Regions from separate parts of the Amycolatopsis sp. FDAARGOS 1241 genome, predicted to be linked through region 3. Evidence: riboswitches for the same ligand, from Rfam matches in the RefSeq annotation. Region 3 holds a riboswitch; each other region holds the start of a gene.
What was found. Region 3 has a riboswitch for S-adenosylmethionine ahead of I6J71_RS13770 (aminotransferase class V-fold PLP-dependent enzyme). Riboswitches for the same ligand answer to the same signal wherever they lie in the genome.

Region 1 (7,708 bases), 2.2 Mb from region 3:
CGAAGAGGTCTCGCGCGAGCAGGTCTCGGTCAAGATCCTCGTCGAGGCCAAGGCGAAGATCATCAAGGTCGGCACGAAGACGCCGCCGGACCCCGCCATCGGCGACGGTTCCGCGTGGGACCGCATCGCGGCGTGCGAGTCGGGTGGCAACTGGGCCATCAACACCGGCAACGGCTACTACGGCGGCCTCCAGTTCGACAAGCGCACCTGGGACGCCTACGGCGGCGACCAGTACGCGTCCCTCCCGAGCCAGGCGACCCGCGCCCAGCAGATCTCGGTGGCCGAGAAGGTCCGCGACGCGCGTGGCGGCTACAGCGCCTGGCCGGTGTGCGGCCAGCGGGCCTGAGTTCCTCCCCTTCCGCGGCAGCTCGGTAGGCTTCTCCGGTGGTTGAACTGCTGGGGCCTGCCGAGATCCGCGCGCTGGCCGAAGAGCTCGACGTCCGGCCGACGAAGAAGCTCGGCCAGAACTTCGTGCACGACCCCAACACGGTTCGCCGCATCGTCGAGCTGGCCGGGGTGGGGCCCGGGGACGTCGTCCTCGAGGTCGGTCCCGGTCTGGGTTCGCTGACGCTGGGCTTGCTGGACGCCGGCGCGTCGGTCGTCGCGGTCGAGATCGACCCCGTCCTGGCGAATCGCCTGCCGTGCACCGCCGCCGAACGCGCTCCTGAGGCCGCCGACCGCCTGACCGTCGTCGGCGCCGACGCGCTGCGGATCAGCTCGGCCGATTTGCCAGCTTCACCGGTCTCGCTCGTGGCGAACCTGCCGTACAACGTCGCGGTGCCCGTCGTGCTCCACTTGCTCGCCGAGCTGCCGTCGCTCGCGCGGGGGCTGGTGATGGTGCAGACCGAGGTCGCCGACCGCATGGCCGCGGGCCCCGGCAGCCGCATCTACGGCGTGCCGAGCGTCAAACTCGCCTGGTACGGCCCGGCGCGCAAGGTTGGCGCCGTGCCGCGGTCCGTGTTCTGGCCGGTGCCGAACGTCGACTCGTCACTGGTGGCCTTCGAACGCGGCCCGGCCGTTTCGGACATCGACCGCCAGCGCCTCTTCGACGTCGTCGACGCGGCGTTCTCGCAGCGCCGCAAAACGCTCCGGGCGGCGCTCGCCGGCTGGGCGGGATCCGCCGACCGCGCCGGGAAACTCCTCGCGGCCGCGGGGATCGACCCGAAGACGCGGGGTGAGCAGCTGGCCGTCCAGGACTTCGCGAGGATCGCCGCTCAAGCCTGAAACAGGCGGTCGAGGTGGTAGTCCAGCGTGACGAGGACCTCGTCCGGCGTGAACCGGCCGTGGAGCACGTCGAGGCCGAGGCCGGTGAGGCCGGCGACCAGCAGGTTCGCCTCCAGCCGGGGCTGCGTGCCCGGCGGGAGCACGGCGCGGCGCAGCAGGCTGGTGACGAGGTCTTCGATCGGCGTCTCGTCGTGGACGAAGGCCTGCGCGAGCTGTGGGTCGCTGTGGGTGCGGCTGAAATAGGCGCGGTGGACGCGCAGGGAGAGTTCGCGTTCGGCGTCCAGCGGCAGCAGCTCGGTGAGCAGGGTCCGCACCACTCCGCGCACGCTCTGGTCCAGCTGCGCCGCGATGCGGGCCTGCGCCCGGCGCTCGCCGCGTTCGTGGAGGTAGCGCAGGGCGAGCACGAGCAGGTTGTGCTTCGTCTCGAAGTAGTACTGCACGAGCCGCAGGGACACCCCCGCCTCGGCCGCGACCTCGCGCATGCTGACCGCCTCCAGCCCCAGGTCCGCGGCGATGCGCCAAACCGCCGACGCGATCTCGCGCCGGCGCTGCTCGTGGTCGGTCCGGCGCGGCATGGTGGTACAAGTGTATCCGATACGGTTGTATCACAGAGTCGTGTGACGGACGCCTGCCGGCGCCCCGCCAGCAGGACGGTTGTCCGGTTGGGAAGACGAGGTGTCTCGTGATGGCGAACTACTTCGCCGGGCCGTCAGCCGACGCAGCGTCGTCCGGCAGTGGGAGATAGTCGGCCAAAAGCCCTCTGGGCCAAGAAAATCGTGCGTCCACAGTGGAGATGGGCGTCGGTGTTCTCGCTCGGAAGCAATTCGGGGACGGAGCGATCCCCGCCCACGATGTGGCGGCGCGTGTCCCGGTATCCGGGCACCACCACTCGTGTGATCTGCACCAACGCGCTTGCGTTCACCCAATGGGATCGGCTTTACTCAGAACGTCCATCCCGAGCGACTGAGAGACCTGGCTCGACGAAGTCGCAGCAACCACCCTCCGGCAGGGCAGGTGCTACAGCCAGGACCGATGGAGGCTGTTACCGATGAAGAGGGTTGCCCGCCCGCTCCTGTTGACCCGGCGGCGTGTCGTTGACGAAGGTCGCCGCACGGTATGTGCGTGTCGACGCTCCATGGCGAACATCTGATCTTCTTCCGCCTTTTCGCACACCGTCCGAAAAGGACGGTTATTCGGTGACGTCCGGCGCGCCCGGGAACGGTGCTGCGCCCACTGCCAGGAGCATCTTCGTGATCACTGTCGAAAACGTGTCCAAATCCTTCGCCACCAATGGAAATCCGGTTCCCGCGCTGCGTGACGTGAGCGTCGACGTGCAGGCCGGTTCCCTCTTCGGCGTGGTCGGCCCGGCCGGCTCCGGCAAGTCGACCCTCGCCCGCTGCATCGCGCTGCAGGAGCGCCCCGACCGCGGCGTCGTTCGGCTCGACGGCCTCAACACCGCCGCTCTCGACGGCCGCCGGCTGCGTGAGGTCCGCCGCCAGCTGGGTGTCGTCGGCACCAAGCCGGAGCTGCTCGCCGAGCGCACCGTCGCCGGCAACATCGCGACGCCGCTGGAGCAGCTCGGCGTCGACGGCCCGCAACGCAAGAGCCGTGTCGGCTCCCTGCTCGACCTCGTCGGCCTCACGGCGCGCGCCGCGCAGAAGCCGGGCGACCTGACGGCCGGCCAGCTCCGGCGCGTCGCCGTCGCCAAGGCGCTCGCCGCCGGCCCGGCCGTGCTGCTCGCCGACGACCCGACCTCGGGCATCGCTCCGGAGGAGGCCGGTGCCGTGCTCGCCGTGCTCGACCGGGCGCGCGCGGAGCTGGGTACCACGGTGCTCGTCACCACTCCCGACGCCAGTGTCGTGCGCCGCGTCTGCGACGACGTCGCGGTGCTCGACCACGGGGCCGTCCTCGAGCGCGGGCACGTGCTGGACCTGATCGCCGAGCCCGGCAGCTGGATCGCCGACGCCGTGCTGCCGGCGATCGAGACGTCCCGAGCGCAGGCCGCGAAGTACGACCGCTCCGCCGACGTGATCCTCATCGGCTTCGCGTCCGTCGGCGCCCTGCTGCCCGAGGCGGCCGGCCGCTTCGACGTGGAGGTCGCCACGATCGGGGGCGGGATCACCCGCATCGGCGACACGCCGATCGCGCGGTTCCGCATCGGCCTGCGCGGCGAGCGCTCCGACGCCGCCCTGGGGTGGATCGCCGACCGCGGCGCGCACGTGGCCCAGCCGGTGCGCGCGGCCGTCGCCGCCTGACGCAAGTACGGGAAGGGCCCCTCGGACACGTGCCGAGGGGCCCATCCGCGTCGCCCCGGACCCGCGTCCGGTACTTCGGGGTCCCGTGTCCGATTCTTCGGGACAGCTGTCCTGAAAACGCCTGTTTTCTCCTGGTGGGGAGCCCGCTGCCCAGGCCACGTAGGCTGGACAGGTGCTCGCCGTCGTACCACCACCAGTCACCGTCCGGGTCCCGGCCAAGGTCAACCTGCACCTGGCCATCGGTGACCTGCGCGAGGACGGTTACCACGACTTGGTCACCGTCTTCCAGGCGCTTTCGCTCACGGACGAGGTGACCGTCGCCGCCACAGAAGAACCGGGGCTCGAGGTGTACGGCGAGGGGGAGGGCTCGGTGCCCGCCGACGCCACCAACCTCGCTTGGCGCGCGGCCCAAGAGCTCTCGTCCTACGCCGGCCGCCAGGAGGGCACCGACCCGAAGGTGCGGATCGTGCTGCGCAAGGGCATCCCGGTCGCCGGCGGCATGGCGGGCGGCAGCGCCGACGCGGCCGCGACGCTCGTGGGGCTGGCCTCGCTGTGGAAGCTCGACGTGACGCGCGACGAGCTCGCCGCCATCGCCGGCAAGCTCGGCAGCGACGTCCCCTTCGCCCTCTACGGCGGCACCGCGCTCGGCACCGGCCGCGGCGAGCAGCTCGTGCCCGTGCTGTCGCGGCACACGTTCCACTGGGTGCTCGCGTTCGACACCGAAGGCCTGTCGACGCCGAAGGTGTTCGGTGAGCTCGACCGGCTGCGCGTCGACGGCAACCCGCCGCGCATCGGCTCCCACACCCCCGTGGTCGAGGCCCTCGCGTCGGGTGATCCGCGCCAGCTCGCGCTGCTGCTGGGCAACGACCTGCAGGCGGCTGCCGTTTCGCTGCGGCCGGGCCTGCGCCGCACGTTGCGTGCCGGCGTGAATGCCGGCGCGCTCGCCGGCTGCGTGTCCGGCTCGGGGCCGACGTGCGCTTTCCTCTGCGCCGACGCGCAGACGGCGGTCGAGGTGGCCGCGGAGCTGTCAGGTGCCGGCGTGTGCCGCACGGTGCGCGTCGCCCACGGCCCGGTGCCCGGCGCGCGCGTCGTGGGCGGCGACGACGCCCCGCGCAACGCGCCCCCGCGCGTGCACGCGTGAGTATCGAGTCCACTGTGGAAAGGATCGGCTGAAGCGGATGGCCAACCTGGTCAACCTGGAGTCGGTGAGCAAGTCGTACGGCGTGAAACCGTTGCTGGACGGTGTTTCGCTCGGTGTCGCGGCCGGCCAGCGCATCGGCGTCGTCGGCCTCAACGGCGGCGGCAAGACCACGCTCCTGGAAGTGCTGTCCGGCTTGACTGAGCCGGATTCCGGCCGGGTGAGCCACGTGCGCGACCTGCGCATGGCGGTCGTCACGCAGCGGACGGAGCTGCCGCCGGGCAGCACGGTCGGCGACGTCGTGCTGGCCCGCTACGGCGCCGAGCACGAGTGGGCCGCCGACGCGCGCGTTCGGTCCATTGTGGATGGTCTCGGGATCACCGCCATCGGTTTGGAGACGCCGACCACGAACCTGTCCGGTGGCGAACGGCGGCGCGTCGCGCTGGCCGCGGCGCTCACCGGAGAGCTCGATCTCGTGGTGCTCGACGAGCCGACCAACCACCTCGACATCGAGGGGGTGCGCTGGCTCGCCGACCACCTGCTCGCGCGCCGCATCGCCGTGGTGGTCGTGACCCACGACCGGTGGTTCCTCGACACCGTCGCGAGCCTCACGTGGGAGGTCGCGAACGGCCGCGTCGAACAGTACGAAGGTGGTTACGCCGACTGGATCTTCGCGCGCGCTGAGCGCGCGCGGCTGGCCGCGACGGCCGAGGAGAAGCGGCAGAACCTGGCGCGCAAGGAGCTGGCCTGGCTGCGCCGGGGGCCGCAGGCACGGTCGTCGAAGCCGCGCTACCGGGTCGAAGCGGCCGAGGCGCTGATCGCCGACGTGCCGCCGCCGCGCGACACCGTGGAGCTGATGGCGTTCGCCAAGCGCCGTCTCGGCAAGACGGTGGTGGAGCTGGAGGACGTGTCGCTGCACGTCGGTTCGCGGTCCCTGCTCGACCACGTCACCTGGCGCATCGGTCCGGGTGACCGGATCGGTCTCGTCGGCGTCAACGGCTCCGGCAAGACCTCGCTGCTCAAGCTGCTGGGCGGCGACGTCGAACCCGAGACGGGCCGGCGCATCGAGGGCAAGACCGTCGCGCTCGCGCACCTGCGCCAGGAGCTCGACGACCTGCCCGCGGACCTGCGGGTGCTGCAGGCGATCGAGCAAGTGGCCGGGCGCGTGGTGTTCGGCAAGCAGGAGATGACGGCGTCACAGCTCGGCGAGAAGCTCGGCTTCCCGGCCGAACGCCAGTGGACCCCGGTCGGCGACCTCTCCGGCGGCGAGCGGCGCCGCCTGCAGCTGTGCCGCCTGCTCATGGCCGAGCCCAACGTGCTGCTGCTCGACGAGCCCACCAACGACCTGGACATCGACACCCTGCAACAGCTCGAAGACCTCCTCGACGGCTGGCCCGGCACGATGGTCGTGGTCTCCCACGACCGTTACCTCGTGGAACGCGTCTGCGACGCCACGTACGCCCTCTTCGGCGACGGCCGCGTCACCCACCTCCCCGGCGGCATCGACGAATACCTGAGCCGCCGGCAGACGCTGCGCTCCGTGGCCCCGCGCCGCGACGCCGCCGTCGCTCCGGAGAAGGCCGAGGCCAAACGTGGCGCCGCGGAGATCCGCGCGGCGCAGAAGGAGCTCGGCCGCCTCGAGCGCAAGCTCGACCAGCTGCACTCTCGCGAAGAGAAACTGCACGCCGCCCTGTTGGAAGCCGCGACGGACCCCGACCGGCTCATCGCCTTGAACACCGAGCTGAAAGCCCTGCACACGGAGAAGGACGACGTGGAGGCCCGGTGGCTGGAGACGTCCGAACTGCTCGACTGACCAGGCCCGGGCAACCCGTTCACGCCACCGCAGGCGAGCGTTGACAACCAGACAGTAATCTGACGCCCATGAGTCGGTTCGTGGACACGCTCGTCGGGACGGCGACGGGGCGGGGTCAGCAGCGCGGCATGGTCACGGGCGAGCCCAAGGAGCCGGTGCGCCGGACGTGGGCGGAGGTCCACGGCCAAGCCAGGAAGATCGCGGGTGGATTGGTCGCGGGCGGGCTGAAGCCCGGCAGCGCGGTGGCCGTGCTGGCCGCGGCGCCGGTGCTCATCGCGCCGACCGTGCAGGCCGTGTGGCTCGCGGGCGGCAGCGTGACGATGCTGCACCAGCCGACGGCGCGCACGGACCTTGGCGAGTGGGCCGAGGACACCGTCAAGGTGCTCGAGATGATCGACGCCGGGCTGGTGCTGCTGGGCGAACCGTTCGACCAGCTCGCGCCGGTGCTCGAGGAAAAAGGCATCAACCACCGGCTGATCACGGAGCTGGCCGGGTCGGAGCCGCTCGCGGACGTCGTGGCGACCGGTGAGGACGACACCGCGCTGCTGCAGCTCACCAGTGGTTCGACGGCCGAGCCGAAGGCCGTGCGGATCACCTACGGCAACCTGTACACCAACGTCAAGGCGATGGTCGAGCGCGCGGAGTTCGACTTCGACGTCGACGTGATGGTCTCGTGGCTGCCGACGTTCCACGACATGGGCATGGTCGGTTTCCTGACGGTGCCGATGACCTTCGGTGTCGAGCTGGTCAAGATCACGCCGGTCGAGTTCCTCACCGGTCCGCTGATCTGGCCGGAGCTGATCTCCAAGTACGGCGGCACCACCACGGCCGCGCCGAACTTCGCGTACGCGATCGTCGGGCGGCGCATGGCGCGCGTCGAGGACGACAACGCCTACGACCTGTCGAAGCTGCGCATCGCCCTCAACGGCGCGGAGCCGATCGACGAGACGGCGGTGCAGACGTTCGTCGACGCCGGCGCCCGCTTCAAGATGCCGCCGGAGTGCGTGTTCCCGGCCTACGGCATGGCGGAGGCGACGCTCGCCGTGTCGTTCGCGCCGCTGTTCACGGGCCTGACGCTGGACGTGGTGGAGGCAGACGCGCTGGAGGCCGACGACCGCGCCGTCCCGGTGCCCGAGGGCGACCCGCGGCGCGGCACGGACGAGGTGCGCTCGTTCGCGCTGCTGGGCCGTCCGCTCGACGGGCTGGAGGCGAGCATCGTCGATTCTTCGGGCACCGTGCTCGGCGACCGGCAGGTCGGCGAGATCCGGCTGCGCGGCC
Region 2 (7,708 bases), 530 kb from region 3:
GGAACTCGCGCTGGATCGCCAGCCCGAGGGTGTCCCGGTAGAACGCGGTGGAGACCTCCAGGTCGCGCGGGTGGATCAGCACCCGGCTGCTCAGTACGTCCATGCGTCCTGCCTACCCGAGTGGCTCAGGCCATCGCAATCGCGACGATCCCCGCGAGCACGAGCACCGACCCCGCCAGCCGGCGCGCCGCGTTGCGCTCGCCCAGCACGAACCACGCGGCCAGCCCGCCCAGCACGATCGACAGCTCCCGTGCCGGCGCGACCAGGCTCACCGGCGCCATCTGAAGCGCGTAGAGCACCAGCAGGTACGCCGCGGGCGACGCGATGCCGACGATCAGCACCTCCTTGCGGTGCTCGCGCCACAGCTTGCCGACCTCCGCGCGGTCGCGCACCGCCGCCGGGGCCAGCAGCACGCTCTGGCACAGCGCACCGGCGCCGAAGTACACGAGCGGCGGGACCGCGAGCGTCGTCACGGAGTGCGCGTCCCACAGCGTGTACGCGGCGATCGTCGCGCCGGTGAGCACGCCGTAGAACACGCCGGCCTGGCGCTTCTTCGCGCCGGCCCCGCTGCCGCCGGCGCTGATCACGAGCACGCCGGTGACAACCAGGAACGCGCCGAGCAGCCCCAGCACTCCGGGGCGCTCGTGCAGGAAGAGGACCGCCGCGAGCACCGACAGCAGCGGCCCGGTGCCGCGCGCGAGCGGGTAGACGACCGACAGGTCACCGACGGCGTACCCGCGTTGCAGGACCGTGCCGTACGCCACGTGCAGCACCGCCGTCACCACCGCGGCGACCAGCCAGGTCCACTGCGGACGTTGCGGCTCGACGAGCAGCGTCACGGCGACGACCGGCGCCAGTACGACGGCCGAAACGGTGTAGTACAGCCACACGAACCGCGGCCCGCCGAAGGTCACGCGTTTGGCGGCGAGGTTCCACAGCGCGTGCACGACCGCGGCGACGAGGACGAACGACAAAGCGGTGGTGTTCATCGGACCCGTTCGGGTCTTCCGCGCACGCGGAAGTACCGGGTCCTCCAGGCTTTTGTCCCGTCAGATGAACGGCGGGCGTCCGGCCGCACCGATGGTGCCGCTCGGACCAGGCCCGCCCGCCCTCGTTGTGGGTGGGCCCGCGCTCGTGGCGGGCCGCGGGCCGGCGTCGGAACCCTGGACACTACCTCCCCACCGTAACCGATGCGATCTTCCCGGGCCGCGCGAATGACCCCGGAGCAGGCCTGTTAGGCTTTCGGACCGTTGCCGTGCGGCATTCCGCCCAGGAGGAAACCGGCCCCGGCCGGCGCCACGCAGACGCGGCAACGCCCCTTCACCGAGAAGAAAGCAGGACGCCACCATGGCCAACATCAAGTCGCAGATCAAGCGCATCACCACGAACGAGAAGGCGCGGCAGCGCAACCTGGCGATCCGGTCCTCGGTGAAGACCGCGATCCGCAAGTTCCGCGAAGCCGCCGAGGCCGGTGACAAGGACAAGGCCCTCGAACTGCAGCGCGACGCCGCCCGCAAGCTCGACAAGGCCGTCACCAAGGGTGTCATCCACGCCAACCAGGCCGCCAACAAGAAGTCGGCGATCGCGAAGCGCGCGAACCAGCTCTGAGCTGACCGGCGAGGACGCGAGGGGCCCGGTGACCTGTTGGTCGCCGGGCCTTTTTCCTGCGCCGGTCAACGGGCGTGCCTGCCCTGGTGCGACGCCGATCGGGCAGGGGCGCGGCGCCCTGTTCGCGGTGACCGGCTACGCTTCCCGGGCGGTCCGGTGGCCGCTCGAATCGGGCCCGGAACAGTGCCGGCGCGCCCACCGGACCGTCGTGTACGCGTGTCCCGACGGTCCGCGCTGCCGACCGACCACCGGCTACTTGTCCCCTCATGCGGCGTTCGGTTCGCAAGCGTCCTCGGCTCGCGCGGACGAGCCCTGGCGCCGCCACAGCGGCCTCTGCCATCGCGGCTCGCAGCGGCCTGACTTACACCCAGCGTGCGGCCTCGCAGTGGTCTTCCAGGCACCCGCCAGCCGGCGCACTACGTGCCTCTTCTTGCGGCGTTCCGGTCCAAGCACCCTCGCCCGCGCGGGCGGGCCCCACCGCTGCCACAGCGGCCCCGCCATCGCGCCTCGCACCGGAGGGCCGAAAGCCCCAGCGGCGTACGACCTCGCAGTGTTCTTGAGGCACCCGCGAGCCGGCACACCACTTCCCTTGTCTTGCGGCGTTCGGTTCGCGAGCACGCTCCGCTCGCGCGGGGGAGGCCCGCCGCTGCCACAGCGGCTCTTGTCATCGCGGCTCGCAGATGGCGGCCAGAGGCCCCAGCGGCGCACGATCTCGCGGTGACGGCACGCCACTTGCCTCTTCTTGCGGCGTTGGGGTCCAAGCACCCTCGGCTCGCGCGGGCGGGTCCCGGAACTGCCACAGCGGCCGCTGCCATCGCGGCTCGCAGCGGCCCGACTCCCAGCCGGGTGCGACCTCGCGGTGGTCTTCCAGGCACCCGCCAGCCGGCGCACGACGTGCCTCTTCTTGCGGCGTTCCGGTCCAAGCACCTCGGCTCGCGCGGGCGGGCCCCGCGGCTGCCACAGCGGCCCTGCCATCGCAGCTGGCACGTGGCGGCCGAAAGCCCCAGCGGCGTACGACCTCGCAGTGGCCTTCCAGACACCGGCAAGCCAGCACACCACTTACCTCGTCTTGCGTCGTTCCGATCGCAAGCACCTGGACTCGCGCGGGCGAGCCCCGCCGCTGCCCAGCGGCCCCGGCCACCGCAGCTCGCGTGTGGCGACCGAAGGTGCCCACTCGCACCTCGCGGTGGTCGTCCGGCCGCTCGCGAGCCGGGACGCGCCTCAAGCGGCCGTCAGCGTTCACCCTTGGCGGTGACGACCTCGACGACCGCGCGTTCCAGTGCGTAGTCCGCGTCGGCCGCGACGCCCTTGACCTCGGCGTTCAGGCGGGCCACCACCTGCATCGCCGCGGTGAGGCCGTCCTGGCCCCAGCCGCGGGCCTGGCCCTGGGCCTTGCGGATCTTCCACGGCGGCATGCCCAGCTCACCGGCCATCTGATTCGGGTTGCCACGGCCGGCGGCGGAGACGCGGGCGATCGTGCGCACCGCGTCGGCGAGGGCGTCGGCGACGAGGACATGCGGGACGCCCAGCTGCATGGCCCAGCGCAGCGACTCCAGGGCCGCCGCGCGGTCACCCGCGACGGCCTTCTCGGCGACCGCGAAGCCGGTCACGTCGGCACGGCCGGTGTGGTAGCGGCGCACCGCCTGCTCATCGACCACACCCCCGGTGTCCGCGACGAGCTGCGTCGCCGCCGAGGACAGCTCGCGCAGGTCCGAGCCGACGGAGTCGAGGAGCGCCATGACGCCCCCCGGGTCGATCTTGCCGCCGGCGCGGCGCACCTCGTTGCGCACGAACGACTCGCGCTCGGCGGGCTTCGTGAGCTTCGGGCACTCGGTGATCTCGGCACCGGCCTTTTTCAGCGCCGCGGGCAAGGCCTTGGCCGCCTTGCTGCGGCCGCCACCGCTGTGCACGACCACGAGCACGACCCCGTCGGCGGGTGACGCGAGGTACGCCAGCACCGCGTCGGCCAGCTCCTGCGAAATGTCCTGCGCCGAGTCGAGCACGATCACCCGCCCCTCGCTGAACAGTGACGGACTCACCAGTTCGGCAAGCAGGGGAGCTGTGAGTTCGGACACCCGGTTGCGGGTCATCTCGGCCGTCGGGTCACTCGCCCGCGCGGCGTCCAGCGTGGCGCGGACAGCCCGCTCGATGAGCAGTTCTTCCTCGCCGAGGACGAGGTGCAGCGGCGCGGGTGCGGTGGTCACCCCGCCATCTTCTCACCCGTTCGCCGACGCGCCTGCTCCGGTGATGTGCGCCGCCACCGTGGCATCAGGTGATCGCCATGTCGTACGGTGTACCCGAGGCAGCGCACGGTCCGCGGAAAGCACGGTCCACAAAAGCCACGGTCCACAAAAGCACAGCGGCGCGCCGACAACAGAAGACCGCTCATCCAGAGGGGCAGAGGGAACGGCCCGAAGAAGCCCCGGCAACCGGCGTACAGCCTGTCTTCCCGAACTTGCGGGATAGCTGACGACCACGGTGCCAATTCCGGCCCGCTTCGGCGGGACAGATGAGGAAAGGAACCTCGCGATGACCGCAACCCTCGGAACGTCCTCCACCAAGAAGACCCTGGATCTCGGTCCTGCTGTCGAACTGGTGTCGAAGGAAGAGGGCCACCGGCAGCCGCTCGCCCCGGAGTTCGTGTCCGCCGAGGACTTCTCGCCGCTCGAGGTCGCGTACGACTTCGGCCGCGTGCGCCGCGAGGACATCGAGGCCGGCCCCAAGAACATCTGGCGCTACAAGAAGCTTCTTCCCGTCCCCTCGACCGTCGAACAGATCCCCAACACCGAACCCGGCGGCACCCGCCTGGTCAAGGCCGACCGGCTCGCCAAGGCCCTCGGCCTGAAGACCGTGTGGGTCAAGGACGACACCGGCAACCCCACGCACTCCTTCAAGGACCGCGTGGTCGCCGTCGCGCTGGCCGCGGCCCGCGAGTTCGGCTTCGAGGTGCTCGCCTGTCCCTCGACCGGCAACCTGGCCAACGCGACGGCCGCCGCCGCGGCCCGCGCCGGCTGGCGGTCGGTCGTGCTGATCCCCAAGTCGCTCGAGCGCGCCAAGATCCTCACCACCGCGGTGTACGACGGCGATCTGGTCGCCGTCGACGGCAACTACGACGACGTCAACCGCCTCGCCACCGAGCTGGCCGGGGAGCACCCGAAGTGGGCGTTCGTGAACGTGAACGTCCGCCCGTACTACTCCGAAGGTTCCAAGACACTCGGCTACGAGGTCGCCGAGCAGCTCGGCTGGCGTCTGCCGGAGCAGATCGTGGTCCCGATCGCCTCGGGCTCGCAGCTGACCAAGGTGGACAAGGGTTTCCGCGAGCTCGGCCAGCTCGGTCTCGTGGAAGCCAGCCCCTACAAGGTGTTCGGCGCGCAGGCCACCGGCTGCTCCCCCGTCTCGGCCGCTTTCCGCGCCGGCCACGACGTGGTCCAGCCTGTGAAGCCCGACACGATCGCCCGCTCGCTCGCCATCGGCAACCCCGCCGACGGCCCCTACGTGCTCGACGTGGTCAACCGCACCGGTGGCGCGATCGAAGACGTGAGCGACGAAGAGGTCGTGGAGGGCATCCGGTTGCTCGCGCGCACCGAGGGCATCTTCACCGAGACCGCCGGCGGCGTCACCGTCGCGACCGCGAAGAAGCTCGTGGAGACCGGCAAGCTCGACCCCGACGCCGAAACGGTCCTGCTCATCACCGGCGACGGCCTCAAGACGCTCGACGCCGTCGAAGGCCGCATCGGCCCCAAGGCGACGGTGCCGCCCTCGGCCGAAGCCGTCAGCAAGGCGCTGGGCTACTGAGCCGCTGACCACCGGGCCCGTGGGCCGCTCCGCTACCGGGGCGGCCCACGGGGCTCACCCCGGCGGGCCACGACCGGCCCGCCGTCACTCGGCAGCACGGCCGTGTCACCGTCCACATCGGTCCGCGTGACCAGTACGCCCAACGTTCCCAGCACGTCCACTGTGGACTTCGCCGGGTGCCCGTAGCCGTTGCCCGCGCCCACGCTGATCATCGCCGCCCGCGCCCCCACGGCCGCGAGGAACTGCGGCAGCGAATAGCGCGAGCCGTGGTGGGGCACTTTCAGCACGTCGGCGTGCAGATCCACCCCCTCGGCCAGCAGATCGGCCTGCGCGGCCAGCTCCACGTCTCCCGTCAGCAGCACCCTCCCCGCGGACGTGGTCGCCCGCAGCACCACGGAACTGTTGTTGATCGCCGTGCCGTCCTGCTCGGCGGCCGAGCGCGCGGTGACGTACCGCGGCCCGAGCACATCCAGCGACAGCCCCGGCCACTCGAGCTGCTGCCCTTCGCTCAGCTCCAGCAACGGCACGTGCCGCGTCCGCGCCTCCTCCGACACCTGCTGCCACGCCCACGCCGGCGCCCGCCCGGGCCCGACGGCGATCGCCCCCACCGCCCGGCCCTCGAACACCGACGACAGCCCGCCGATGTGGTCGGCGTGCAGGTGACTGAGCACCAGCAACGGCACCCGGTCGACGCCGAGCCGCCGCAGGCACTCATCCACCGGTCCCGGCTCCGGCCCGGTGTCGACGACCACCGCGCGGCCGGGCTCTGCGGTGGCCAGCACGACGGCGTCGCCTTGCCCGACGTCGCACTCGACCATCGCCCAGCCCCCAGGCGGCCAGCCGGGTTTGAGCACCCGCGCGGGAACCACGAGCAGCAGCACGACCACGAGCGCCACCGCCACGAGGATTCGCGCCCGCCGGAACCTGAGTGCGACCACGGCCAGCACGAGCAGTCCCGCCGCGCACAGCCCGCCCCACCACCCGCCGGGCCACGTCAGCACCGCGCCCGGCGCCCGGGCACCGTGCCGTGCGACGGTGATCAGCCAGCGGGCCTCAGGATCGGCCAGGTGCACCAGCACGTGCCCCGCGCCGGGCCACCAAGGCCCGACGACGGTCGCCAGCACGCCGAGCACGGTCACCGGCGCGACGACCGGCGCCGCGAGGACGTTCGTGACCACCGAGACCAGGCTGACCGTGCCCGCCATGCCCGCGATCACCGGTGCCGTGACCACGAACGCCGCGAGCGGCACCGCGATCCCCTCGGCGTACCCAGGCGGAACTCCCCTGCGCACCAGCGAATCCGCCCACCGCGGAGCCAGCAGCACGAGCCCCGCCGTCGCGAACACCGACAGCGCGAACCCGAAGTCCGCCGCCATCACCGGGTCCCACGCGACGAGCACGCACACCGAGAACGCCAGCGCCGGCAACGCCGACCCGCGGCGGCCCAGCCCCAGCGCGAGCAGCGCCACCCCGCCCATCACCCCGGCGCGCAGCACGCTCGGCGCCGGGCCGACCAGCACGAGGAAGCCACACAGGCACAGGCCGGCCGCCACTGCCGACACCCGGGGCCCGATCCGCAGCAGTCGGCACAGCAACAGCACGGCTCCGCAGATGATCGCCACGTTCCCACCGCTCACGGCCATCAGGTGGGTGAGCCCCGATTCCGTGAACTCCTGCTCGACCTGCTGCGGCAACGCACTCGTGTCGCCGAGGACCAGCCCGGGCAGCAGACCGGCCGGTTCCTCCGGGAGCACGGCGCACAGCTCGTGCAGGCCCGCTCGCAACGCGGCCGCCGCGCGCTGCCACCAAGGCGCCGCGGTCACGTCGACCGGTGGGCCCCGCAGGTAGGCGACCGCGGCCGTCAGCTCACCGCCCCGCGTGGGTGCGAGTCTCGCCAACGCGGTGACTTCCTGTCCCGGCAGCAAGCCGCCCCAGCCGGCCACCGGGGCGAGCAGCAGAACCCGCCCAGCGGAGTCCAGCGGGCGACCGTCCACAGTAGCCGCTTCAACACGGGTGTCGATGGCCACGGAACGCGTACCAGCTTGCTGGTCGGCGTACCCGGCGCTGTGGATCGGCCGCGGCCGTTCGGTGACCTCGACGCGCAGCGTGACCGTCATCCCGCGCGCGGCGGCCTGGGCGAGCACGTCCTGCTCCGCCGACCGGATGCGCCAGGCCGTCGGCAGCGCCACGACGAGACCAAGCACCAGCAACGCACCGGCCGCACCCACCCACCGGGTCCGCCGCCGCGCGAGCATCACGGCCGACAGCAACACCGCCACGGCGCCGGAAATCCCGGCCGCCCACC
Region 3 (7,708 bases):
GGCGGGTGCCACAGCGGTAGCCGCAGGTGGGTCCGGAAGCCGTCGTAGGCGGAGAACGCGGGCCCGGGCGCCAGTTTCACGCCCGCGGCGAGGGCGCGCTGCGCCAGTCGCACGGCGTCCTCGCCGGTGTCGGCCCACAGCCCGGTGCCCCCGGCCGGCCGCGTCCAGCGCCAGCGCGGGAACAGCCGGCCGAGTACGTCCACAGTGGACCCCAGTCGATCCGTGAGCAGTGTGCGGCGTGCTGCCCGGGCTTGCGTGATCTTGCGCAGCAGCCCCGCCGCGACGAGCTGGTCGACGACCGAGCAGCCGAGGTCGATCGCCTTGCGCGCCTCGGTGAGCCGCGTGATCGTCGGCGCGTCCGCGCGAAGCCAGCCGATGCGCAGCCCGCCCCAGAACAGCTTCGACGCGGTGCCGATGCTCACCAGCAGCTCCGGTGGCACGTGCGCGGCCAGCCCCGGCGCCGGAACCGGGCCGCTGAACACCAGGTCGGCGCTGCTGCGGTCCTCGACCGTGCGCAGCCCGGCGGCGGTCACCAGCTTCGCGAGCTCGGCCCTGGCGGCGGCGGGCATCCGCTCGCCGGTCGGGTTGTGCACCGACGGCTGGCAGTAGAGCAGCGCGGGGGAGCGGCGCAGTGCCGCCCGCAGGTGGCCGTGGTCGATCCCGTCCGCCGTCCAGCGGATGCCCCGCAGGCGCGTGCCGGCGCCCGCGAACGCCTCGAGCGCACCCCGGTAGCTCGGCTCTTCGACCACGACGAGGTCGCCGGGCGTGACCAGTGTGTGCGCTACGAGCCAGACGGCCTGCTGGGCGCCGGCGGTCACGAGGACCTGCTCCGGGGTGGTGGGCACGCCGTCGTCGGTGAGCAGCCGCGCGATCATGGCGCGCAGCCGCGGGATGCCGGCGGGGAAGTAGCCGTCGGTGCCGAGGTAGGGCTCGAGGTCGGCGGGGCCGAGCGCGGCGAGTGCGCCGGCCGTCAGACCGGTCCCGGGGAGGGCCCCGCTGGACAGGTCCGCCGGGGCGGGTTCGGCGCCGGTGAACGACACCAGCCGCCCGCCCGCCACGCCCGGGCCACCGGGCTGCCGGCGCCGGACGCGCGAGCCCGAGCCGGGCTCGGCCGTGAGCCGACCGCCCGCGGCGAGCTGCTCGTACGCCGTGGTCACGGTGCCGCGCGCCACGCCGAGCGCACGGGCGAGCGGCCGTTGCGCGGGCAGCACTGCGGCTTCCGGCAGCACGGCGGAGTCGACCAGCTCGGCCAGCGTGGTGGCGAGCGCGGCCGGCAGCGTCGGGCCGCAGCCGCGCCACGCGCCGAGCAGCCGGGCCAGTTCCGCCGCCGCGACCCGGTGCACGTGGACCACCTCCACCTGCCAGTTTGGACCACTTCGGCGGAAGCGGCCCATCGGTTGCGGGCCCGGCTGGGCCACCATGGCCGGCATGGCCACGGTCTGCCTCGTCGGCACCCTCGACACGAAACGCGCCGAATACGACTGGCTCCGCACCCGGCTCGAGGTCGACGGCGTGCACACGCTGCTGGTCGACGCCGGGTCCTCGGGTTCCGAGGGTGCGGACGTGCCTGCCGAGGAGGTCGCGCGCGCCGCCGGGGCGAAACTGGAGTCGCTGCGCGGCGACCGGGGCCGGGCCGTGGAGACGATGGCGCGTGGCGCGGCGGTGGTCGTGCGGCGGCTGTTCGACGAGGGGCGGGTCGACGGCGTGCTCGCGGTCGGCGGCTCCGGTGGCTCGTCGATCGCCGCGGCGGTGATGCGGGAGCTGCCGGTGGGCGTGCCGAAGCTGCTCGTGTCGACGATGGCGTCCGGCGACGTGCGCCCGTACGTGGGTGAAACCGACGTGACGCTGATGTACTCCGTGGTCGACATCGCGGGTCTCAACGCCGTGTCGACGACAGTGTTCGGCAACGCGGTGGCCGCGATCGCCGCCATGGCGCGCCGCCGCGACGAAGGCGTTCCGGTGCCGGAGCGGCCGGTGGTCGCGGTGACGATGTTCGGCGTCACCACCCCCGCGGCCGACGAAGCCCGCGCCGAGCTGGCGGGGCTGGGTTATGAGGTGCTCGTGTTCCACGCGACCGGCTCCGGCGGGCGGGCGATGGAGAAGCTCGTGACCGACGGCCTCGTCGCCGGTGTGCTCGACCTGACCACCACGGAGCTGGCCGACGAGCTCGTCGGCGGCGTGCTGTCCGCCGGCCCGCACCGACTCGAGGCCGCAGGGCGCGCGGGCGTTCCGCAAGTGGTCAGCGTGGGGGCGCTCGACATGGTCAACTTCGGGCCGGCCGACACCGTCCCGGAGCGGTTCGCTGAGCGGAACCTGTTGGTGCACAACCCGACTGTCACGCTCATGCGCACGACGCCCGAGGAGACCGCGCAGCTGGGCACGCTGCTCGGGCGCAAACTCCGGGCCGCTCGCGGACCGGTGTCGGTGCTCCTGCCTCTCGGCGGAGTGTCCGCAGTGGACGTTCCCGGCGGGCCGTTCCACGACCCGGCCGCCGACGCCGCGCTGTTCACCGGCCTGACCGAAGAGCTCGCCGGGTCCGCGGTTTCCGTGCAGCGGCGCGAAGAGGCCATCAACGACCCCGGGTTCGGGGCGGCCGCAGCGCGCGAGCTGCACCGGCTCATCGGCGAGAGGAAGTCCTGACGTGGACCGCGCGGAGGCGCTGGCCCGGCTCACCGCCGCGGTGGCCGGAGGACGACCGGTGATCGGTGGCGGCGCGGGCACCGGCCTGTCCGCCAAGGCGGCCGAGGCCGGCGGCATCGATCTGCTGATCATCTACAACTCCGGGCGCTACCGCATGGCCGGGCGCGGTTCACTCGCGGGGCTGCTGGCCTACGGCGACGCCAACGGCATCGTGGTCGACATGGCGCGCGAGGTGCTCCCCGTCGTGCGGGACACGCCGGTGCTGGCCGGTGTCAACGGCACCGATCCGTTCCGGCTCATGGGCCCGTTCCTCCACGAGCTGAAGCGCCTGGGGTTCGCCGGGGTGCAGAACTTCCCTACGGTGGGCCTGATCGACGGCGTCTTCCGGCAGAACCTCGAGGAGACCGGCATGGGGTACGGCCTGGAAGTCGACCTCGTCGCGCTCGCCCGCGAACGCGACTTGCTGACCGCGCCCTACGTGTTCGACCCGGGGCAGGCCGAGGACATGACCCGCGCGGGCGCGGACGTGCTCGTGCCGCACCTCGGGCTGACCACGAGCGGCACGATCGGCGCGCGCACCGCCGTGTCGCTCGACGAGGCCGCCGCCCGCGTGCAGGAGATGCACGACGCCGCCAAGCGGGTGAATCCCGACGTGCTCGTGCTGTGCCACGGCGGCCCGATCGCCGAACCCGCGGACGCCCAGTACGTGCTCGACCACACCGACGGGGTGGTCGGCTTCTTCGGCGCTTCCTCGATCGAACGGCTCCCGACGGAGCGCGCGATCCGCGAGCAGACGGAGGCCTTCCGCGCGGTGCGGCGGTGATCGTCTCCGTGTGAGCGCCGTCTCAGCTCACCGGACACCTCTGGCGTCCCGCCGCTTCGTTCGGTTACCTTCTGAGTCAGGTCATGAGTGCCAGCGTCAAGCCCCGGCTAGCTGGCCGGCAACCCTCCTACCGCGGTGGGGTGCCCCGGGTGAGGACCAGGCCGGTCGCGCAGCGCGACGGGCAAGCGCGGGCCCCTCGCCGGGGGTCCCCGGAACGCCGAGGAGGCACCGTCATGACTCTCGCCCTCGATCGCACCGCTGAATCCACCGAAACCGTTGGTGCGCAAGGGATCCCCGCGGTCGCCGGTGCCGCGCTGCGGGTGCCGCTGGTGACCGGGGACGAGATCGGGTACGCCAACCTCGACCACGCGGCGAGCGCGCCGTGTCTCGACGCGGTGCGCACGGCCGTCGACGAGTTCCTGCCGTGGTACGCCAGCGTGCACCGCGGCGCGGGGTTCGCTTCGCAGGTCTCGACGCGGCTTTACGAGCGCACGCGCGACATCCTGAGCCGGTTCGTCGACGCCCGCGGCACCGACACAGTGGTGTTCACCCGCAACACCACGGATTCCTTCAACCTGCTGGCGCGGTCGTTGCCGCGCAAGACTTCCGTCGTCGTCTTCGACACCGAGCACCACGCCGCGCTGTTGCCGTGGCGCGGTCCGAACGTGCACCGCGTGAGCCTGCCGCGCACGCGCCTCGCCGCGGTGTCCGTTGTGGACGAAGCGCTCGCGGCGTGCCCGGAGGGCCCGCGGCTCGTGGTCGTGGCCGGAGCGTCCAACGTGACCGGTGAGCTGCTGCCGGTGGCCGAGATCGCCGCCGTGGCCCGGAAGCACGGTGCCCGGGTGGCGCTGGACGCCGCGCAGCTCGCCCCGCACCGCCGTGTTTCCCTGCGGGAGCTCGACGTGGACTACGTGGCGCTCTCGGGCCACAAGTTGTACGCACCCTTCGGAGCCGGCGCGCTGATCGGCCGCGGCGACTGGCTGCGCGCGGCGGAGCCGTACCTGGCCGGCGGCGGTGCGACGAAGCTCGTGACCGAAGACGCCGTCGTGTGGAACACCGGCGCGGAGCGGCACGAGGCCGGCTCGCCCAACACCGTCGGGGTGTACGCGCTCGGCGTCGCGTGCGAGCAGCTGGCGGCGAACTGGGCCGCGGTGGGTGAGCACGAGGCGGCGCTGCTGGAGCGGCTGCTCAAGGGCCTGGCCGGCATCCCCGGCTGTGCCGAGCTGCGCCTGTTCGACGCCCCGGTGGACCGCGTGGGCACGGTGAGCTTCGTCGTCGATGGCTTCGAACCCGGCTGGCTCGCCGCGGTGCTCTCGGCCGAGTACGGCATCGGCGTGCGCGACGGCGCGTTCTGCGCCCACGTCGCCACCAAGCGCCTCATCGGCACGACCGGGCGCGAAGGGCAGCAGGCGGTGCGCGTGAGCCTCGGCCTCGGCAGCACCGAGGAGCACGTCGACCGGCTCGTGCTGGCGCTGCGCCAGCTCGTCGCGCGCGGCCCGCGCTGGGAGTACGCCAAGGTCGACGGCCGGTGGGCGCCGGTCGGCGACCCGCGCGAGCTGCCGCCCTTCTGCGCCTGAGTCCGCACTGGTCGGCACGCCCCGGCACTCGTGGAGTGCGTGAACGGGCGTCGGGGAGAGTGCCGGTCGCCGGGACGTGGACAATGGAGCCGTGAGCACCGAGCCCTCCTCGTCCGAACCCGGCCTGTCCGAGGCCGCCACCCAGCCCGCCGAAGCACCCGAACCGGCGGCGGCCGGTGACGCGACCCCGGCCGAAACCCCGCTCGAGCAGGCGGGCGAGTCGGCGCCGCTGCTGCCGAAGCGCCGGGTCGGGCTGGTGTTCGCGGTCGCGGTCGTGATCTGGGTGATCGACCTCGTGTCGAAGAACCTCGTGGCGGCCAATCTCGAGGGCAAGGAGCCGGTGCGCATCCTCGGCGGCCTCATCTACCTGCAGGTGATCCGCAACGCCGGCGCCGCGTTCTCCATGGCCACCGGCATGACATGGGTGCTCGCGCTGATCGCGGCGGCCGTGGTGGTCGCCATCGTGTGGCTTTCCCGCCGGCTGCGGTCCGTCGGCTGGGCGATCGGCCTGGGCCTCGTGCTCGCCGGCGCGCTCGGCAACCTCACCGACCGCATCTTCCGCGCGCCCGGCCCGCTGCGCGGCCACGTCATCGACTTCATCTCCGCCTTCGCGCCCAACGGCGAGGGCTTCGCGATCTTCAACATCGCCGACTCCGCGATCTGCGTCGGCGGTGCGCTCATCGTCCTGCTCTCGCTGCTGGGCAGGGACTACGACGGCACCACGACCCGGAGCAAGAAGAAGGCCGGGGAAGCTGCGTGAGCGCCCGGATGCTGCCCGTCCCGGACGGGCTCGACGGCATGCGCGTGGACGCCGGGCTGGCCAAGCTGCTGGGCCTTTCGCGCACCGTGGTGGCGGAGCTGGCCGAGTCCGGCGACGTGCTGCTCGACGGCAGGCCCGCGGGCAAGTCCGACCGCCTGGCCGCCGGTGGCCTGCTCGAAGTGACGCTGCCCGACCCGGCGGCGCCGGTGCAGGTCGTGGCCGAGCCGGTGGAGGGTATGAAGATCCTCCACGACGACGACGACATCGTCGTGATCTCGAAGCCGGTGGGTGTCGCCGTGCACCCGAGCCCGGGCTGGACCGGCCCGACGGTCGTCGGCGGGCTCGCGGCGGCGGGCCTGCGCATCGCGACGTCCGGCGCGGCCGAGCGCCAGGGTGTGGTGCACCGCCTCGACGCCGGCACCACGGGTGTGATGGTCGTGGCCAAGAGCGAGCACGCGTACACGGTGCTCAAGCGGGCGTTCAAGGAACGCACCGTCGACAAGGGCTACCACGCCGTGGTCCAGGGCCACCCGGACCCGATGCGCGGCACCATCGACGCACCCATCGACCGCCACCCGCGCCACGACTACAAGTTCGCCGTGGTCGCCGGCGGGCGCCCGAGCGTGACGCACTACGAGGTGGTGGAGGCGTTCCGGGCCGCGTCGCTGGCGCACGTGAAGCTCGAGACCGGCCGCACGCACCAGATCCGCGTGCACTTCTCCGCGTTGCGGCACCCGTGCGTCGGCGACCTGACCTACGGTGCCGACCCGGTGCTGGCCCGCCACCTCGGCCTCTCCCGGCAGTGGCTGCACGCCCGCACGCTCGGCTTCGCGCACCCGGCCGACGGCCGCTGGGTCGAGTTCGAAGCCGAGTACCCCGACGACCTGGCCCACGCGCTCGAGGTCCTGCGCGAGGAGAGCTACTAGCCCTCGACCGTCCAGGTCAGCGACCGCTCGTCCGGCTCGGGCCGCGGGCTCCAGCGCACCGAGACGACGCGGACCGCCTCCGGGAGGACGTACACGGTGTGGCCGCCGAGCGTCTCGCCCGGCCGCACGCCGATCTTGTGCGGCGGCCGGGAAGTCAGCGACACGGGCGCCTTGGCGACGGTCGTGCCGTCGGCCGTGACGAGCTCCAGGTAGTTGTCGGGCAGCGACGCGAACGGGATGGCGCCGCGGTTGGTGATCTCGGTGTGCACCACGACCGCCCGCTCGCCTTCTTCGAGCCGGTAGCCGGCGGCGCCGAAGAGGAAATCGGCCGGGTCCTGCACCTCGAGCAGCTGGATGGTGAGCTGCTCGCCTTCGAGGCCCTGCGCCGGGAGCGGCTCGCCGATCCGGCCGTGCTTGCCCTCGGCCGGGCCACCGCGGCGCTGCCCGTCGCCGCGCGCCCAGGACGCGGTCTGCGGCACGCCCCACGTGCTGAGCACCGGGTCCGGCGCCGGGCCGGGCTGCGCTGCGAACTGTCCGGACGGCACGCCGTACGGACCCGAGGGCGCTCCATACGGTCCCGAAGGCACGCCGCGCACCGTCCCGGACGGTCCACCGTGGACGGACGGAGCCCCACCGGAGGGCACCGGTTGTCCGGCCGGCCCTGGCGCCGAGCCCGCCCCCGGGGGCGGTCCGGAGGGCAGCCCTGTCCGGGCTTGCGGCCCGGGCCCCGCCGGCATCGCGTGCTGCGCCTGGAGCATCGGCCCGCTCGGCGGCATCCCCGCCGGAAACACTTGCCCCGCCGGCACACCGGGCTGCGGGCCGTGCGGCGCACCCGGCTGCGTCGGGGGACCGGGGCGACCGCCCGGCCCCACGACCGGCATCCCGCCCGAAGGCGGCGCCTCCTGCCACGAAGCCGGCGCCCCCGCGATCGCCGCCCGCAGCCCCGCTGGATCGCTCTCCACGCCGACCAGCAGCGGCAATC

Region 1: linked by a shared signal. The riboswitch ahead of I6J71_RS02900 (methionine ABC transporter ATP-binding protein) and the one ahead of I6J71_RS13770 (aminotransferase class V-fold PLP-dependent enzyme) in region 3 are both predicted to bind S-adenosylmethionine.
Region 2: linked by a shared signal. The riboswitch ahead of thrC (threonine synthase) and the one ahead of I6J71_RS13770 (aminotransferase class V-fold PLP-dependent enzyme) in region 3 are both predicted to bind S-adenosylmethionine.

What each region holds. Positions count from the first base shown of each region.
Region 1 covers NZ_CP069526.1:588,049-595,756, forward strand. The annotation lists gene I6J71_RS02885 (resuscitation-promoting factor) at 1-346, shown strand, start outside; gene rsmA (16S rRNA (adenine(1518)-N(6)/adenine(1519)-N(6))-dimethyltransferase RsmA) at 385-1,224, shown strand; gene I6J71_RS02895 (TetR/AcrR family transcriptional regulator) at 1,215-1,799, opposite strand; SAM riboswitch class I at 2,172-2,263, shown strand; gene I6J71_RS02900 (methionine ABC transporter ATP-binding protein) at 2,475-3,479, shown strand; gene I6J71_RS02905 (4-(cytidine 5'-diphospho)-2-C-methyl-D-erythritol kinase) at 3,652-4,620, shown strand; gene I6J71_RS02910 (ABC-F family ATP-binding cassette domain-containing protein) at 4,658-6,430, shown strand; gene I6J71_RS02915 (fatty acyl-AMP ligase) at 6,499-7,708, shown strand, end outside.
Region 2 covers NZ_CP069526.1:2,241,172-2,248,879, reverse strand. The annotation lists gene I6J71_RS11105 (VOC family protein) at 1-103, opposite strand, end outside; gene I6J71_RS11100 (DMT family transporter) at 126-989, opposite strand; gene rpsT (30S ribosomal protein S20) at 1,348-1,608, shown strand; gene holA (DNA polymerase III subunit delta) at 2,841-3,812, opposite strand; SAM riboswitch class I at 3,991-4,124, shown strand; gene thrC (threonine synthase) at 4,138-5,403, shown strand; gene I6J71_RS11080 (ComEC/Rec2 family competence protein) at 5,436-7,708, opposite strand, start outside.
Region 3 covers NZ_CP069526.1:2,773,715-2,781,422, forward strand. The annotation lists gene I6J71_RS13755 (PLP-dependent aminotransferase family protein) at 1-1,454, opposite strand, end outside; gene I6J71_RS13760 (Tm-1-like ATP-binding domain-containing protein) at 1,429-2,640, shown strand; gene I6J71_RS13765 (phosphoenolpyruvate hydrolase family protein) at 2,642-3,463, shown strand; SAM riboswitch class IV at 3,543-3,657, shown strand; gene I6J71_RS13770 (aminotransferase class V-fold PLP-dependent enzyme) at 3,697-5,040, shown strand; gene lspA (signal peptidase II) at 5,132-5,800, shown strand; gene I6J71_RS13780 (RluA family pseudouridine synthase) at 5,797-6,726, shown strand; gene I6J71_RS13785 (AsnC family protein) at 6,723-7,708, opposite strand, start outside.